DNA from 3 places in the Acidovorax sp. BL-A-41-H1 genome. Region 2 is predicted to be linked to each of the others. Evidence: riboswitches for the same ligand, from Rfam matches in the RefSeq annotation. Region 2 holds a riboswitch; each other region holds the start of a gene.

Region 1 (2,263 bases), on a different contig from region 2:
GGCAACACGTAGACCTTGCCGTTTTCGTAGTAGTCGCTGTGGGTGAACAGCTCGATCTGGGCGATGGTCTGGTTGGCGAACGAGTTGGACATCACGAAGCTGGGGTGGCCCGTGCCGCAGCCCAGGTTCACCAGACGGCCCTTGGCAAGCAGGATGATGCGCTTGCCATCCGGGAAGATCACATGGTCCACCTGGGGCTTGATTTCCTCCCACTGGCAGTGTTCTTCGAGCTTGGCGACCTGGATCTCGTTGTCGAAGTGGCCGATGTTGCAGACGATGGACTGGTCCTTCATCGCAGCCATGTGCTCATAGGTGATCACGTCGCGGTTGCCGGTGGTGGTCACGAAGATGTCGGCCTTGTCGGCCGCCCATTCCATGGTCACAACCTTGAAGCCTTCCATCGCGGCCTGCAGCGCGTTGATGGGGTCGATCTCGGTCACCCACACCTGGGCGCTCAGGGCGCGCAAGGCCTGGGCACTGCCCTTGCCCACGTCGCCGTAGCCGGCCACCACGGCCACCTTGCCGGCGATCATCACGTCGGTAGCGCGCTTGATGCCGTCCACCAGCGACTCACGGCAGCCGTACAGGTTGTCGAACTTGGACTTGGTCACCGAGTCGTTCACGTTGATCGCGCGGAACATCAGCGAGCCCTTGGCCGACATTTCCTTGAGGCGGTGCACGCCGGTGGTGGTCTCTTCAGTCACGCCGATGATCTCGGCGCTCTTGCGGCTGTACCAGGTGCTGTCTTCGGCCAGCTTGGCCTTGATGGCGGCGAACAGGATGCGCTCTTCTTCGCTGCCGGGGTTGGCCAGCACGGACGCATCCTTCTCGGCCTTCTTGCCCAGGTGCATCAGCAGCGTGGCATCGCCGCCGTCGTCCAGGATCAGGTTGGGGCCTTCGCCTGCGGTGCCCTTGGGGCCAAAGTCAAAAATGCGGTGGGTGTAGTCCCAGTATTCGGCCAGGGTCTCGCCCTTGACGGCAAACACGGGCGTGCCGGTGGCAGCGATAGCGGCGGCGGCATGGTCCTGCGTGGAGAAGATGTTGCACGAGGCCCAGCGCACATCGGCGCCCAGAGCTTGCAGCGTTTCGATCAGCACGGCGGTCTGGATCGTCATGTGCAGGCTGCCGGTGATGCGGGCGCCCTTGAGCGACTGCTTGGCCGCGAACTCCTCGCGGATGGCCATCAGGCCGGGCATCTCCGTTTCGGCGATGCGGATCTCTTTGCGGCCCCAATCGGCCAGGCCGATGTCGGCAATGATGCAGTCGGTGTTGACCGGGGCGTTGACGCGTGCGTTCATGGTGGTGTGCTCCAAAGCATGTTTGAAAAACCACTGGTCGGGGGAGTGACAAGGCTCACCACACGAGAAGTGGATGAGCGTCGTTGCTGGGTGACTCCGAGCCTCACGCCCCGCCTGTGCTGGGGGCGCTGCAACGCTCCTCGGATCGGCGGATTATAAAAGCAAGTGCCCGGCGGGGAAACATCCCCGGCTGCGGGTGGGGCCGCCCCGCTCTCACTCGCCCTTGCTCTTTCACGCCGGCAACATGCCAACCACCCATGTCACCTGTGCGGCTGCCGGGGTTGGCGGAGCCCCTGACACTGATGCTCTTTCAAAAGCGCCATCAAGGAGCACAGCATGGACCCCAAGGACAAGGTCGTCATCGTCACCGGCGGCGCCAGCGGCATCGGCCGCAGCATCGCGCGGCGTTTTGCACAGGAGGGCGCACGCGCCGTCGTCGTGGCCGACCTGCACCTGGAACCCGCCCAGGCCGTGGCCGACGAGATCGGGGGCCTGGCCGTGCGCTGCGATGTCTCCAAAGAGGCCGACATCCAGGCCCTGGTGGCCACCACGCGCGAACGCTATGGCCGCGTGGACGCCTACATCTCCAACGCGGGCATCCTGGGCCGCCCGGGCGGCATCGAACTCGAAGACCCGCTGTGGGACGCAATGTGGAACATCCACGGCATGGCCCATGTGTGGGCAGCGCGCGCCGTGGTGCCCGAGATGGTGGAGCGCGGCGAGGGCTTCTTCCTCGTCACAGCCTCGGCCGCCGGGCTGCTGACCATCGTCGAGTCGGCCCCCTATGCTGTGACCAAACACGCGGCCGTGGCCTTTGCCGAGTGGCTGCGCATCGCCTACGGCCGCAAGGGCGTGGGCGTGGCCTGCCTGTGCCCGCAATCGGTGCAGACGGCCATGGTCACGGGCGACGGCGGATCGGCCTCGCACGACGGCATCCTCCCCCCTGAGCAGGTGGCGGGCGACGT
Region 2 (2,263 bases):
GGTGGGCCACGGCCTGCTTCATCACGCGGGCGCTTTTCACCACCTGGGGCAAAAACATCTTGCCCGCGCCGAACAGGTCGCCCACCACGTTCATGCCGTCCATCAGGGGGCCCTCGATGACGTGCAACGGGCGGCCGCCCTTGGCCAGGATCTCGCGGTAGGCCTCTTCGGTGTCTTCGGTGATGAAGTCGGTGATGCCGTGCACCAGCGCGTGGCTCAGGCGCTCGCCCACGGTCTTGGGGTGCTCGGGCGTGCCGCGCCATTCGAGGCGCTTGCTCTCGTCCTTGGCGCCGCTCTTGGCGGTTTCGGCGATCTCGACCAGGCGCTCGCCGGCATCGGGACGGCGGTTGAGCACCACGTCTTCCACACGCTCGCGCAGCACGGGCTCCAGGTCGTCGTACACGCCCACCATGCCCGCGTTGACGATGCCCATGTCCATGCCGGCTGAAATAGCGTGGAACAGGAACACGGTGTGGATGGCCTCGCGCACCGGGTCGTTGCCGCGGAAGGAAAACGACACGTTGGACACCCCGCCCGACACCTTGGCGCCCGGCAGGTTTTGCTTGATCCAGCGCGTGGCTTCGATGAAGTCAACCGCGTAGTTGTTGTGCTCTTCGATGCCGGTGGCCACGGCAAAGATGTTGGGGTCGAAGATGATGTCTTCGGCCGGGAAGCCCACCTCGTCCACCAGGATGCGGTAGGCGCGCTCGCAGATCTCGATCTTGCGTTCGTAGGTATCGGCCTGGCCCTTTTCGTCAAACGCCATCACCACGGCGGCGGCGCCGTAGCGGCGCAGCAGCTTGGCCTGGTGCTTGAAGGGCTCCACGCCCTCTTTCATGCTGATCGAATTGACGATGCCCTTGCCCTGGATGCAGCGCAGCCCGGCCTCGATCACCTCCCACTTGGAGCTGTCGACCATGATGGGCACGCGGGCGATGTCTGGCTCGGAGGCGATGAGCTGCAGGAAACGCACCATGGCGGCCTTGCTGTCGAGCATGGCCTCGTCCATGTTGATGTCGATGATCTGCGCGCCGTTTTCCACCTGCTGGCGCGCCACGGCCAGGGCCTCTTCGTACTGGCCATTCAGGATCATGCGCGCGAACGCCTTGGACCCGGTGACATTGGTACGCTCACCGATGTTGACGAAAAGCGTGCCCTCGCCAATGGACACCGGCTCCAGGCCGGACAGCTTCATGGGGGGCAAAGAAATAGCAGACATGGGGCTCACCTGTGCGAAAACACGGAAAAACAGGTGAGCGTCGTTGCAAAAGATGGCCTGCGACAGTGCCGACTGCCCAAGCCTGACGACAACCGTCCACCGATGGGGGTGGGACCTGGCCTGCCGCTGCAACGCTCCTTGGGCGAAGCGGCGATTTTAGGCGGAAGCGGCACCCCACCACATGCCAGAGGTCAGCCACGCCTGTGTTTTGCTCTTCTGGCGCGCATGCACATGCTGTGTGGCAGCCCGGCCTGGCACGCAAGCCGCCACCTCACCCCCTACCGATCAGTGCGAAATCATCCAGGGCCGCTTGCTCGGAAACGCCTTTGCTCCATTGGGGGCCGTGACCGTCGCCTTGCGGCTGGCCGACGACGAGCAGCACCCGCAACCCGCCGGGTGCTTGAGGCGCGCGTAATCGCCCGAGCGCTGCGGCTCGTGCCGCGCACGCTCGTTGGTCGCAATGGCGCTGCGCGTGGTGGCGCTCATCAGCGCCAGGCGCGGCGCCGTGGCAAACACGCGTGGAGACGCCGCGCCGCAGTCGGGGCACGCAGCAGGCTCGTTGCGGTCGGCCAGCAGGCGAAAGGCGTCGAAGCCGCCGCACTGGGCACAAGCGTAGTCGTAGGTGGGCATGGCGGCTCCTTGCTCGGCAATGGCGTTATGCGGTCAGACCAGATCAGGCGAGAGCGGCATCGCCACTGAGCCGTCGAGGTGCTTGATCGGCCCTGCCGCGCTGGGGTTGATATCGAAGTCAAAAATCTGCGTGGGCAGCCACAGCGTGGCGCAGGCATTCGGTACATCGACCACGCCGCTGATGTGGCCCTGCACCGGGGCGGTGCCCAGGATGGAGTAAGCCTGCGCGCCGGAGTAGCCGAACTTCTTGAGGTACTCGATGGCGTTCAGGCAGGCCTGGCGGTAGGCCACGTTGACGTCCAGGTAGTACTGCTTGCCGGTCTCGTCCACGCTGATGCCTTCAAAGATCAGGTAGTCGTTGTACGTGGGGGTGATGGGGCTGGGCTTGAAGATCGGGTTCTTGATGCCGTACTT
Region 3 (2,263 bases), on a different contig from region 2:
AGTCCACGGCGGTGAGCACGCGGTAAGTGTCTTCCGAGAAGTCCTTGTGACCGGGGGTGTCGAGCAGGTTGATGACGTGCTCGCGGTACAGCATCTGCATGACGGACGAAGCCACCGAGATGCCGCGCTGCTTTTCGATCTCCATCCAGTCGGACGTGGCGTGGCGGCTGGCCTTGCGGCCCTTGACGGCGCCCGCGATCTGGATCGCGCCCGAGAACAGCAGCAGCTTTTCCGTCAGCGTGGTTTTACCGGCGTCGGGGTGGGAGATGATGGCAAACGTGCGGCGGCGCCGGGTTTCGTCGAGGAACGGAGCAGACATTCGGGCAGGGGCCACGCTGTGGCGCGTGGCGCAGTAAGTGGCAAAGACCCGGCGATTATCCCCGTGCACTGCGGTGCAGGGTGGCGCCCGCGTGCGCCGGGGCCATGGGTAGCCGTTCTTTGCCGTCTGCACCGTGAGCGCGCTTACTTGGCGGGCGTGACCTCGACTTTCGGCACCTCGATTTCCTTCTTCTCGGTGGTTACGTTCACGTCTGGGGTCTTCACGTCGTACTTGGGCAAGGTCACATCGCCGGACTGGGTCTTTTCCACTTCGTACTTGGGTACCGTGACATTGCCCTCCTGGGTCTTCTTCACATCACAGGCAGCCAGGCCTGCAACGCTGGCAGCAACGAAGCTGATAAGGATGAGCTTTTTCATGGGGGAGCCTTTCTCGGTAGATCTGGATGGGAACCGCCGCCCGGTGGGGCAGCGGCGAACTCACGCTTTGAATTACACCCAGCGGCACGGATGAGCGCTGTAGGAAACGGGGTGGCTACCGGGTCGGCGCGGGGCTTGCATTGGCGCGGGGCAGTGCGCTGTCCGGCCGGATGTCATAAAATCCGCAAATCCGAGGAGCGTTGCAGCGCCCCCAGCAACAACAGCGGGGCGTGAGGCTCGGAGTCATCTAGCAACGACGCTCATCCACTTCTCGTGTGGTGAGCTGTTTCATTCACTTGCGCGACCAGTGGTTTTTCAAACTTGCTTTGGAGCAAACCATCATGAACGCCCGCGTCAACGCCCCCGTCAACACCGACTGCATCATTGCCGACATCGGCCTGGCCGAATGGGGCCGCAAAGAAATCAAGATCGCCGAAACCGAGATGCCTGGCCTGATGGCCATCCGCGAGGAATTTGCCAAGGCGCAGCCCCTGAAGGGCGCGCGCATCACCGGTTCGCTGCACATGACCATCCAGACGGCCGTGCTGATCGAAACCCTGCAGGCACTGGGCGCCAACGTGCGCTGGGCCTCGTGCAACATCTTCTCCACGCAAGACCATGCTGCTGCTGCCATCGCAGCCGCCGGCACGCCAGTGTTCGCCATCAAGGGCGAAACCCTGGCCGACTACTGGGACTACACGCACCGCATCTTTGACTTCGGCGCGGCCGGTGCGGAAGGCGAAGGCCCGAACATGATCCTGGACGACGGCGGCGACGCCACGCTGCTCATGCACCTGGGCAAGCGCGCTGAAAAGGACGCTTCGCTGATCGCCAACCCCACGAGCGAAGAAGAAACCTGCCTGTTCAACGCCATCAAGGCCAAGCTGGCGCTGGACCCCACCTGGTACAGCCGCAAGAGCGCCCAGATCGTCGGCGTGACCGAAGAAACCACCACCGGCGTGCTGCGCCTCAATGAAATGGCCGCCAAGGGCAGCCTGATGTTCCGCGCCATCAACGTGAACGACTCGGTGACCAAGAGCAAGTTCGACAACCTGTACGGTTGCCGCGAATCGCTGGTCGATTCGATCAAGCGCGCCACCGACGTGATGATTGCCGGCAAGGTCGCCTGCGTGGCGGGCTACGGCGACGTGGGCAAGGGTTCGGCCCAGGCCCTGCGCGCCCTGAGCGCCCAGGTCTGGGTCACCGAGATCGACCCCATCAACGCCCTGCAGGCCGCAATGGAAGGCTACAAGGTCGTGACCATGGAATACGCTGCCGACAAGTGCGACATCTTCGTGTCGGCCACGGGCAACAAGAACGTCATCCGCTATGAGCACATGGCCGCGATGAAGGACGAAGCCATCGTCTGCAACATCGGCCACTTCGACAATGAAATCGATGTCGCCTCGCTCGAAAAGCTGCAGTGGGACGAGATCAAGCCCCAGGTCGATCACGTCATCTTCCCCGATGGCAAGAAGATCACGCTGCTGGCCAAGGGCCGCCTGGTCAACCTGGGCTGCGCCACCGGCCACCCCAGCTTCGTCATGTCGTCCAGCTTTGCCAACCA

The links. A riboswitch is a leader RNA that binds a small molecule or an ion and turns the genes downstream of it on or off. The one in region 2 is predicted to bind S-adenosylhomocysteine.
Region 1: linked by a shared signal. The riboswitch ahead of ahcY (adenosylhomocysteinase) and the one ahead of metH (methionine synthase) in region 2 are both predicted to bind S-adenosylhomocysteine.
Region 3: linked by a shared signal. The riboswitch ahead of ahcY (adenosylhomocysteinase) and the one ahead of metH (methionine synthase) in region 2 are both predicted to bind S-adenosylhomocysteine.

What each region holds. Positions count from the first base shown of each region.
Region 1 is NZ_JBPVJQ010000008.1:95,147-97,409, forward strand. Features, by position in the region: gene ahcY (adenosylhomocysteinase) at 1-1,298, opposite strand, end outside; S-adenosyl-L-homocysteine riboswitch at 1,367-1,446, opposite strand; gene ACTPOI_RS22670 (SDR family oxidoreductase) at 1,635-2,263, shown strand, end outside.
Region 2 is NZ_JBPVJQ010000003.1:459,828-462,090, reverse strand. Features, by position in the region: gene metH (methionine synthase) at 1-1,219, opposite strand, end outside; S-adenosyl-L-homocysteine riboswitch at 1,248-1,365, opposite strand; gene ACTPOI_RS03190 (FmdB family zinc ribbon protein) at 1,505-1,849, opposite strand; gene fmdA (formamidase) at 1,883-2,263, opposite strand, start outside.
Region 3 is NZ_JBPVJQ010000006.1:73,407-75,669, forward strand. Features, by position in the region: gene ACTPOI_RS13580 (peptide chain release factor 3) at 1-319, opposite strand, end outside; gene ACTPOI_RS13585 (hypothetical protein) at 463-696, opposite strand; S-adenosyl-L-homocysteine riboswitch at 883-965, shown strand; gene ahcY (adenosylhomocysteinase) at 1,038-2,263, shown strand, end outside.